4 regions of the Aeromonas bivalvium genome follow, and region 3 is predicted to be linked to each of the others. Evidence: riboswitches for the same ligand, from Rfam matches in the RefSeq annotation. Region 3 holds a riboswitch; each other region holds the start of a gene.

The links. Region 3 has a riboswitch for cyclic di-GMP ahead of ACEUCR_RS06530 (glycosyl hydrolase family 18 protein). Riboswitches for the same ligand answer to the same signal wherever they lie in the genome.
Region 1: linked by a shared signal. The riboswitch ahead of ACEUCR_RS14025 (sigma-54-dependent transcriptional regulator) and the one ahead of ACEUCR_RS06530 (glycosyl hydrolase family 18 protein) in region 3 are both predicted to bind cyclic di-GMP.
Region 2: linked by a shared signal. The riboswitch ahead of ACEUCR_RS07105 (glycosyl hydrolase family 18 protein) and the one ahead of ACEUCR_RS06530 (glycosyl hydrolase family 18 protein) in region 3 are both predicted to bind cyclic di-GMP.
Region 4: linked by a shared signal. The riboswitch ahead of gbpA (N-acetylglucosamine-binding protein GbpA) and the one ahead of ACEUCR_RS06530 (glycosyl hydrolase family 18 protein) in region 3 are both predicted to bind cyclic di-GMP.

Annotation. Positions count from the first base shown of each region.
Region 1 covers NZ_JBGXBV010000005.1:284,759-286,951, forward strand. Annotated here, with positions in the region: gene ACEUCR_RS14025 (sigma-54-dependent transcriptional regulator) at 1-1,042, opposite strand, end outside; cyclic di-GMP riboswitch class I at 1,287-1,374, opposite strand; gene lfhA (lateral flagellar biosynthesis protein LfhA) at 1,567-2,193, opposite strand, start outside.
Region 2 covers NZ_JBGXBV010000001.1:1,561,293-1,563,485, forward strand. Annotated here, with positions in the region: gene ACEUCR_RS07105 (glycosyl hydrolase family 18 protein) at 1-1,088, opposite strand, end outside; cyclic di-GMP riboswitch class I at 1,204-1,286, opposite strand; tRNA gene ACEUCR_RS07110 (tRNA-Ala) at 1,648-1,723, opposite strand; tRNA gene ACEUCR_RS07115 (tRNA-Ala) at 1,764-1,839, opposite strand; tRNA gene ACEUCR_RS07120 (tRNA-Ala) at 1,899-1,974, opposite strand; tRNA gene ACEUCR_RS07125 (tRNA-Ala) at 2,038-2,113, opposite strand; tRNA gene ACEUCR_RS07130 (tRNA-Ala) at 2,142-2,193, opposite strand, start outside.
Region 3 covers NZ_JBGXBV010000001.1:1,436,326-1,438,518, reverse strand. Annotated here, with positions in the region: gene ACEUCR_RS06535 (hybrid sensor histidine kinase/response regulator) at 1-504, shown strand, start outside; cyclic di-GMP riboswitch class I at 690-777, shown strand; gene ACEUCR_RS06530 (glycosyl hydrolase family 18 protein) at 893-2,193, shown strand, end outside.
Region 4 covers NZ_JBGXBV010000003.1:177,330-179,522, reverse strand. Annotated here, with positions in the region: gene ACEUCR_RS10255 (methyl-accepting chemotaxis protein) at 1-880, shown strand, start outside; cyclic di-GMP riboswitch class I at 1,158-1,243, shown strand; gene gbpA (N-acetylglucosamine-binding protein GbpA) at 1,309-2,193, shown strand, end outside.

The DNA.
Region 1 (2,193 bases), on a different contig from region 3:
CTGCCCCACCGGGCAACATCAAATCGATTGCCTGAATATGCAATCCTCGCGCCATGATGAGCGCCCGCTGGATGACATTGTCCAGTTCACGCACATTGCCGGGCCAGCGGTAGCTCAGCAGCTGCTGGCGCGCCTGCTGGCTCAGCCAGTAGCCCTGCCTGGGTGCATAACGGGCGATGAAATATTCAGCCAGCGGCACTATGTCCCCCGGCCTGTCCCGCAGGGCGGGCCAGCTCATGGGCAGGACATCGAGGCGATAGAAGAGATCCTCGCGAAACAGCCCCTCCCCCACCTGGGTACGCAGGTCCTTGTTGCTGGCGGCGATGATGCGCACATCCAGGTTGATCAGTTGATGGCTGCCCAGCCGCTCCACCTGCCGCTCCTGCAATACCCGCAGCAGCTTGGCCTGCAGTGCCAGGGGCAACTCGGAGATCTCGTCAAGCAGCAGGGTACCGCCCTGGGCCTGCTCGAACTTGCCGGGCTGGGCCGAGCTCGCCCCGGTGAAGGCCCCCTTGGCGTGACCGAACAGGATGGACTCGATCATGGGCTCGGGGATGGCGGCGCAGTTGATGGCGACGAAGGGCCCGTCTGCCCGGGGGGACATGTCGTGGATGTAGCGTGCCAGTCGCTCCTTGCCGGTACCCGATTCACCGCCGATGAGGATGGTGGCCTGGGTCTTGGCCGCCCGGCGAGCCAGCTGCAACACCTGACGGCTGGCACCGGACTCTGCGATGAGATCCGGGATCGGCTGGCGCAGGCGCAGGGCGCAGCGGATGGCGTCCAGCATCTGCTGGCGAGCGAATGGCTTGATGATGTAATCGATGGCGCCGGCCCCCATGGCCTCGGCGGCCAGATGGCCCTGATGCTCGTTGACCAGGATGACACTGTCGGTGTCGGTCAGCTTGCCCAGAAATCCCTTGAGGTTGTCGATGGGCGTGCTCACGTCCAGCAACAGCAGGTCGACTCTCTCTTCCTCCAGACAGGCCCGTGCCTGTCTGGCCGAATCGACCCTGGATACCCGATATCCCGAACTCTCCAGCATGGCCAGCACCTCTTCCCCGGCAGAAGAGTCTGGCTGAAGCAATAACAGATGAGGGTGCGCCCCAATGCCCGCTGGCGCTGGGGTGCATTTCAGAGAAACGTCCGAAAGCATATGAACCTGAACCTGTGATTGTGTGGTCGTCAATCAACAGAACTGAAGCGTCAAAACCGAGGAAGGAGTACACCACCGGTACGCCGCGCGCGCATCGGTTTGCCAATAGGTGTCATTCGTGACGGTACCTATCCCTGGTAACCCCGCTATCGTCGGCATGGATGCCATTAGACCGGAGGCTTTGCGTCCTGACTTTTCAGTTCAGTTTGCCTTTTTCATGCGATCTGCCCTCGCAAGGGCAGTCAGACTGGCGAGGGGCCGGCCTGAATAGCACTCATCAAATTGTTATAATTATCAGCAGGTTTTGACGTCCAGCGTCAAAACACGGCGCATCATAACAAGTTGCCATGACAGTTCAAGGACATATGCGGAATAGATTTTTCCTATCTGACTGAGATCACGGGCCTTTTGCTTCACCCCAGGGTGCCGATCACTTCCACCCTCAGCTCTTCCGGGATCTCGTTGTAGGAGAGCACCCTGAGCCCCTTGGCGAAAGAGGCCGCATAGCGGGCCAGCAAGGGCCTCAGCTGGGGCATGACCACCAGCACGGGAGGGTGACCCTGCTGCTGCAGCTGCTCCTTGACCAGGGGCATGTGCTGTTGCAGCTGGGACAACAACTGGGGATCGACCGGGAAGCTGTCCAGCGCCACCTTGCCCTGCTGCTGGGACTGGTTCATGGCCGCCAGCAGGGTCTGCTCCAGCCGATCGTCCAGGGTGAAGGTGGCCAGCTGCTCCCGCTGCCCTATCACCTGACGCACTATCTGGCGCTTGAGGGCGCAGCGCACGTCGGCCGCCAGCAGCACGGGATCCTTGGTCAGCTCGCTCGAGTCGAGCAGGGTGGTCGCTATGGTACGGATGTCGGTCAGGCTCACCTGCTCCCTGAGCAGTTGCCGGAATACCCTGAGCTGCTGCATCTGGCTCAGGGCCAGATTGAGCTCCTCCGCCAGACGGGGAGAGAGGGTCGCCAGATACTGGCCCAGCTTGCCCACCTCATCGTGACCGAACAGGGTATCGAGCTGTTCCCGCAGCAGCTTGCTGGC
Region 2 (2,193 bases), 120 kb from region 3:
GTGGCGGAATCATCCACCTTGATGACATGGCTCTGCTCGTCCACCGCCGCGAAGGCATAGTTGATGTGGGTGATCTTGTCCCAGGGGATGTCGCCCACCAGATAGGAGGGCAGACCATTCTTGCCGGTGCGCCAGGAGGTGAAGTAACCGATGACGCGGCGGCCATGGTCATCCCCCATGCACTCGCTGCCGTCGGCGCGGTAGATCTGGCGCACGTCGCAGGAGAGATTGCCGCCGGTGGGCGGCAGGGCGGCCTCTTCGACGCTGACCGACACGGGAGCCGACTCGCCGGACAGGCTCTGGCTGTCCACGGCAACCAGGGTCAGGGCGGCGCTGCCCTTGGTTTGCGGGGTCCAGCCCAGCTGCCAGGGGGCGCTGCTGTCTTCAGATACCTTCTTGCCATCGACATACAGCTCGACCTTGGCCACATCGTCGTTGGCATCGGTGACATTGCCGGTCACGGTGACGGCGCGGCCCAGGGTCAGCTTGGCACCCGCGGCGGGGCTCGCAATGCTGACCTGAGGCGCCTCGGGGGCCACCACGGCGGTCACGGTCACGGCGACCTGGGCTTCATCCAGGCTGTTACCATCCTTGTCCAGGGCACGGGCCGTGACCTGATGGGGGCCGACGCCGCTGGCGGACCAGCTGGCGGACCAGGGGGCTGCCGTGGCCACGGCGACCTGGCTGCCATCCACCAGGTAGACCACCTGGGCGACCGCTGTGCTGCCACCGGTCAGGGTCACGGCCAGGGCCAGTTCGGCCCCTTCGCTCACCGAGCTGCCGGCGGCAGGGGAAGATAGGGTCAGCTCAGGCAGCTCAGGCCCGGGCGGGTTGGGGTCCTGAGACAGGGTCCAGGCATCGGTCCAGACGGCACCGACCCCGGGCTCGTAGTGGTAAGGGGAAGCCCCGCACCAGCCGGAATAGGGAAACGCCTTGCACTCATAGAGGTTGCCGACGTTGCTGACGATATCGCCAGCCTGATAGGCAGTCCCGGCCTGATAGGCGGGATAGGCGGCCTGCGCCCAGGCGGGCATGGCCGCAAGGGCAACCAGCATGGCGAGCCTGCTGGGCCTGAGGGTCTGTTGCATATTGTTATCATCCTTGTTTTGTCTTGGCGTTAAGACCGGGAAAGCGCAATCGCAACAGGGAGGAAAAAGGGAACGACAACAGGCCTTGGACGGGGCCACATACCCTCATGTCACCCCGGGAAACCCCGCTGTCTGGCTCAATGAGGCAGATCGGAGGCTTTGCGTCCCGGCATCACTGCCGGTTTGCCCTTTACCTGGGTTCCGTGAGGAACGGCTCGAGTATAGAAAGCCCGGCGCAAATGCTCAATCTTCATTCACAAGGAGAAATATGTTTGCTGGGCAACGAGGAAACCGGCTAACGGCGGCGATCGTGTCGCCAACGCCCGGCACATAGCCGCCTTGTCAGCCTGCCACTGCAAATTTTCCGCCATCATGAAGCAGGGGGTGATGACGCGAAATTGTGAGCCACCTCATGGCGCCATATGAATTTGGTGTTTGCCGGGAGTGTGCCGGCGAGCGCCGGATGCGGGTAGAGGCAGATCATGGGGCCGCGCTGACGCGCCCATGACAAAAAGGCCACCGCGATGCGGTGGCCTTTTAGCTTCTCGTGACGAGAATTTGGTGGAGCTACGCGGGATCGAACCGCGGACCTCTTGCATGCCATGCAAGCGCTCTCCCAGCTGAGCTATAACCCCAAGTTGTGGCTAATCAAGGTCAAGACCTTCACTCTGAATTTGGTGGAGCTACGCGGGATCGAACCGCGGACCTCTTGCATGCCATGCAAGCGCTCTCCCAGCTGAGCTATAGCCCCAAATTCTTTCTTCATTAGACAAGCGGTTCTGGCGGCCGTTTGCCTTTTACTGCAAATAGTGGTGGAGCTACGCGGGATCGAACCGCGGACCTCTTGCATGCCATGCAAGCGCTCTCCCAGCTGAGCTATAACCCCACAAAGGTCGGCATGGGTGATACACACCGCACTGCCCTGGGTACTTCATGTCAATCAGGAACCTGGTGGAGCTACGCGGGATCGAACCGCGGACCTCTTGCATGCCATGCAAGCGCTCTCCCAGCTGAGCTATAACCCCTTTGATTCCAGATTGTTCGAGGAGAATTTGGTGGAGCTACGCGGGATCGAACCGCGGACCTCTTGCATGCCATGCAAGCG
Region 3 (2,193 bases):
TGGCCCGGCGCCGGCTCAGTGTTTGCCATCACCCTCAACCTGGCCAGTCGTCCCCTGGTGGCCAGGGCGACGCCCGCGCCCCAGCTTCGTCATGACAGCCAGCTGGCGGGAGTGAGGGTGCTCTGCCTCGACAACGAGCCCGAGATCCTGGTGGCCATGGCGTCCCTGCTGGGGCGCTGGGGCTGCGAGGTGCGCTGCGTGCAGGATTTGGCCCAGGCCCAGATCCTGGTGGCGAGCTTCAGGCCCGACCTGGTGCTGTCCGATTACCACCTGGACGACGGCAAGACAGGATTGCAGGCGCTGCACATGCTGCGCCTCGCCCTTGGCAAGGAGCTGGGGGGCATCATCATCAGCGCGGATCGCAAGAGCGAATTGCAGGCCCAGATCCGCGAACATGGCTATGGCTACATCAGCAAGCCGGTCAAGCCCCTCAAGCTCAGGGCGTTGATGAACAGCATGGTGGGGACCGGGAAACTTGATGATGATCACGAATTAACACATTAGTCCTCTGGCAATGGGCAAGCAACTTGGCAGAGGATCTCCACAAAAATGGCGCTTAATGCCGGTAAAAAGGCGCTTTTTTGTGCTGTTTGAATCCCTGCGACAAGGGGTGACTCGCAGGGAGGGTTTGCCTGAGCCCCCCGGGTGGCCTATATTGCCCAGGCGATTTTTTTTATCGCGAATCAAGTTGTGCCAAAGGGCAAACCGGTCGAAAGGCCGGGACGCAAAACCTCCGGTCTAAGGGTCTGTCGTACCTAAGATAGCGGGGTCACCACAGGGTTGTGTTTCCCACCGGACGCCAAGCCGGGGCGGGGATGTTGTCTGTGTTACCTGTCTGACATGCGTTGCCTTTTTCGTGACCAAAATGAGAAACGAAATAAGGATATTCAACATGTTAAGTCCAAAACCTTCCCTGCTGGCCCTCCTGGTCGCCGGCAGTTTTGCCGCCTCGGTGCAGGCTGCCGCCCCGGGCAAACCCACCATAGGCTGGGGTGAGACCAAGTTTGCCATCGTCGAGGTGGATCAGGCCGCCACCGCCTACAACAAGCTGGTGACCGTCCATGCCGACGGCGCGCCGGTCAGCGTGAGCTGGAACCTCTGGTCCGGTGACGTGGGCCAGACCGCCAAGGTGCTGCTGGACGGCGTCGAGGTGTGGAGCGGCCCGTCCGGCGCCTCCGGCACCGCCAACTTCAAGGTGACCAAGGGCGGTCGCTACCAGATGCAGATCGAGCTGTGCAACGCCGATGGCTGCACCCGCTCCGATCCCAAGGAGATAGTGGTTGCCGACACAGATGGCAGCCACCTGGTGCCCCTCAACGCCCCGCTGCAAGAGAACAACAAACCCTACGTCAACAAGTCCGGCAAGGTGGTGGGGGCCTACTACGTGGAGTGGGGCGTCTATGGCCGCAAGTTCACGGTGGACAAGATCCCGGCTCAGAACCTGACCCACATCCTCTATGGCTTCACCCCCATCTGCGGCGGCAATGGCATCAATGATGGCCTCAAGAGCATAGAGGGCAGCTTCGAGGCGCTGCAGCGCGCCTGCGCCGGTCGCGCCGACTTCAAGGTGGCCATGCACGATCCCTGGGCCGCCATCCAGATGCCCCAGGGCAACCTCAAGGACTTCGATGAGCCCTACAAGGGCAACTTCGGCAACCTGATGGCATTGAAGCAGGCCCACCCCGACCTCAAGATCCTGCCCTCGGTGGGCGGCTGGACCCTCTCGGACCCCTTCTATTTCCTCGGTGACAAGACCAAGCGCGACACCTTCGTCGCCTCGGTCAAGGAGTTCCTCCAGACCTGGAAGTTCTTCGACGGGGTAGACATCGACTGGGAATTCCCGGGGGGATCGGGTGCCAACCCCGACCTCGGCGCCCCGAGCGATGGGGCCACCTATGTGACCCTGATGCAGGAGCTGCGGGCCATGCTCGACGAGCTGGAGGCCGAGACGGGTCGCCAGTACGAGCTCACCTCGGCCATCAGCGCCGGTGGCGACAAGATAGCCAAGGTCGATTATCAGGCGGCCCAGCAGTACATGGACCACATCTTCCTGATGAGTTACGACTTCAATGGCGCCTGGACCAATGCCGAGCTGGGTCACCAGACCAACCTGTTTGCGGCCAGCTGGGATCCGGACACCAAGTACACCACGGACAAGGGGGTCAGGGCCCTGCTGGATCAGGGGGTGACCCC
Region 4 (2,193 bases), on a different contig from region 3:
GAGCCAGGGAGCCCGCAACGTGGCGGACGCCGCCCTGCGCATCGCCGCCTCCGCCGAGCAGACCAATCAGGCGGTCAACAGCCAGCGGGATCAGCTGGCCCAGCTCGCCACCGCCATGAACGAGATGAGCGCCACCATCTCGGATGTGGCGGGTCATGCCGAGAACACGGCCCGCGACACCCAGGACGCCACCAACGAGGCCGGGCTCGGCAACGAAGACGTCCACGCCAGCGTACACGGCATCCAGACCCTGGCCACCGAGGTGGAGCAGGCCACCCATCAGGTCAATCGCCTCAAGGAGGGGGTGATGCAGATAGGGGAAGTGACCGCCGTCATCAGCGCCATCTCGGATCAGACCAACCTGCTGGCCCTCAACGCCGCCATCGAGGCGGCCCGGGCCGGCGAGCAGGGCCGCGGTTTTGCCGTGGTGGCCGACGAGGTGCGCCAGCTGGCCAGCCGTACCCGCCACTCCACCGAGGAGATCCAGAGCACCATCACCCAGTTGCAGCAGCGGGCGGTCACCGCCGCCAGTGCCATGGACACCAGCCGCAAGCTGGCGGAGAGCAGCGTCGGTCAGTCCGAGAAGGCGGGGCAGGATCTCTCCCTCATCGTCAGTCACATCCAGCACGTGAGCGACATGGCGACCCAGATAGCCACGGCGGCGGAGCAGCAGAGCATGGTGGCGGAAGACATGAACCGCAACGTCAGCGGCATCAATGACTCGGCGCTCGAGATGTCCCAGGCCGCCTCCCAGCTGGCCCAGGAGAGCGAGCTGCTGGCCGGACTGTCGCGCAGCCTGGACGAGCGACTGGCGGCCTTCCGGCTTGGCAGCGCCATCTCAGCGGATCAGGCGCCGGAGCACACTCGCCAGCACGCCTGATCCGCCAGCGCCGCTGCGCGTCAGCGCACGTCCCGCCCCACCGCCTCTTCTGCCCGCCATGCTGGCAGAGGAGGCGGCCACCACTGCGCCAGGGCCCCCCTTTGTCGCCATCATCAGGCTGAGTGTTCAGGCCTTCCTCCACAGACAAATGGCAAAACAAGCCGTTAAGCGACGACGCCAGATCGAGCGGGTCAAGCTGTCAACTTTGACACTTAATTATTTAACAAAAAATAGTCATGATGGCACTGCCGCCCAATGCGGCACCATGACCCTTTCAGTAGTCATTTGGCAAACTGGTTGAAAGGCCAGGACGCAAAGCCTCCGGTCTAAAGACATGCCGTCCAGGATAGCGGGGTTACCACACCCAGGTGTGTACCGGGGATTTCCCCAGCCAAGGTGACTGCCCACATCACCGAACAGAGGAATGTATGGCAGCAAAAATTCGACTCAATCATGTGGCTGCGGCGCTGGCGCTGCTGGCCAGTGGCGGCGTGCTCGCCCACGGTTACATCAGCCAGCCGGAGGGACGCAACGCCCTGTGCAAGACCGGCGGCAACATCGGCTGCGGCGCCATCCAGTGGGAACCCCAGAGCCTGGAGGCGCCGTCCGGCTTCCCCGATGGCGGCCCAGCCGACGGCCAGATCGCCTCGGCCGGGCATCCGCAATTTGGCGAGCTCAACGCCCAGACCAGCGATCGCTGGACCAAGCGCAATGTGCAGGCCGGCCCCTTCAATATCAGCTGGACCTTCACCGCCAACCACGTGACCCGCAACTGGCGCTATTACCTCACCAGGCAGGACTGGAACCCGAACCAGCCCCTGACCAGAGACGCATTCGATCTCAACCCCTTCTGCGTCATCGACGGCAACATGGTGCAGCCCCCCAAGCAGGTCACCCATGAGTGCACCCTGCCGGCGCGCACCGGCTATCAGCTCATCCTCGGGGTCTGGGAGGTGGGCGATACCACCAACAGCTTCTACAACCTGATCGACGCCCGTTTCGATGATGGCACCCAGCCGCCGCTGAGCTGGAGCCAGGCCGGCACCATCTACCCCTCCATCGATCTCGCGGCCGGTGACAAGGCCAGGACCCGGGTGTTCGATGCCGGCGGCGAGCGGGCCGATCTGCAAACCGTGCTGACCATAACCGACGCCGAGCAGGGCCTGAAGAACAACTGGGCCCACGCCCTGGCAACCAAGATCAATGCCGAGCAGAGCCAGATCCGCGCAGGGCAAGGGGCCGACGGCCAGTTCAACCCCGTCTACGGTCAGAACCCCATCTACCTCAAGGCCGGCAGCAAGCTGCAACGGGTC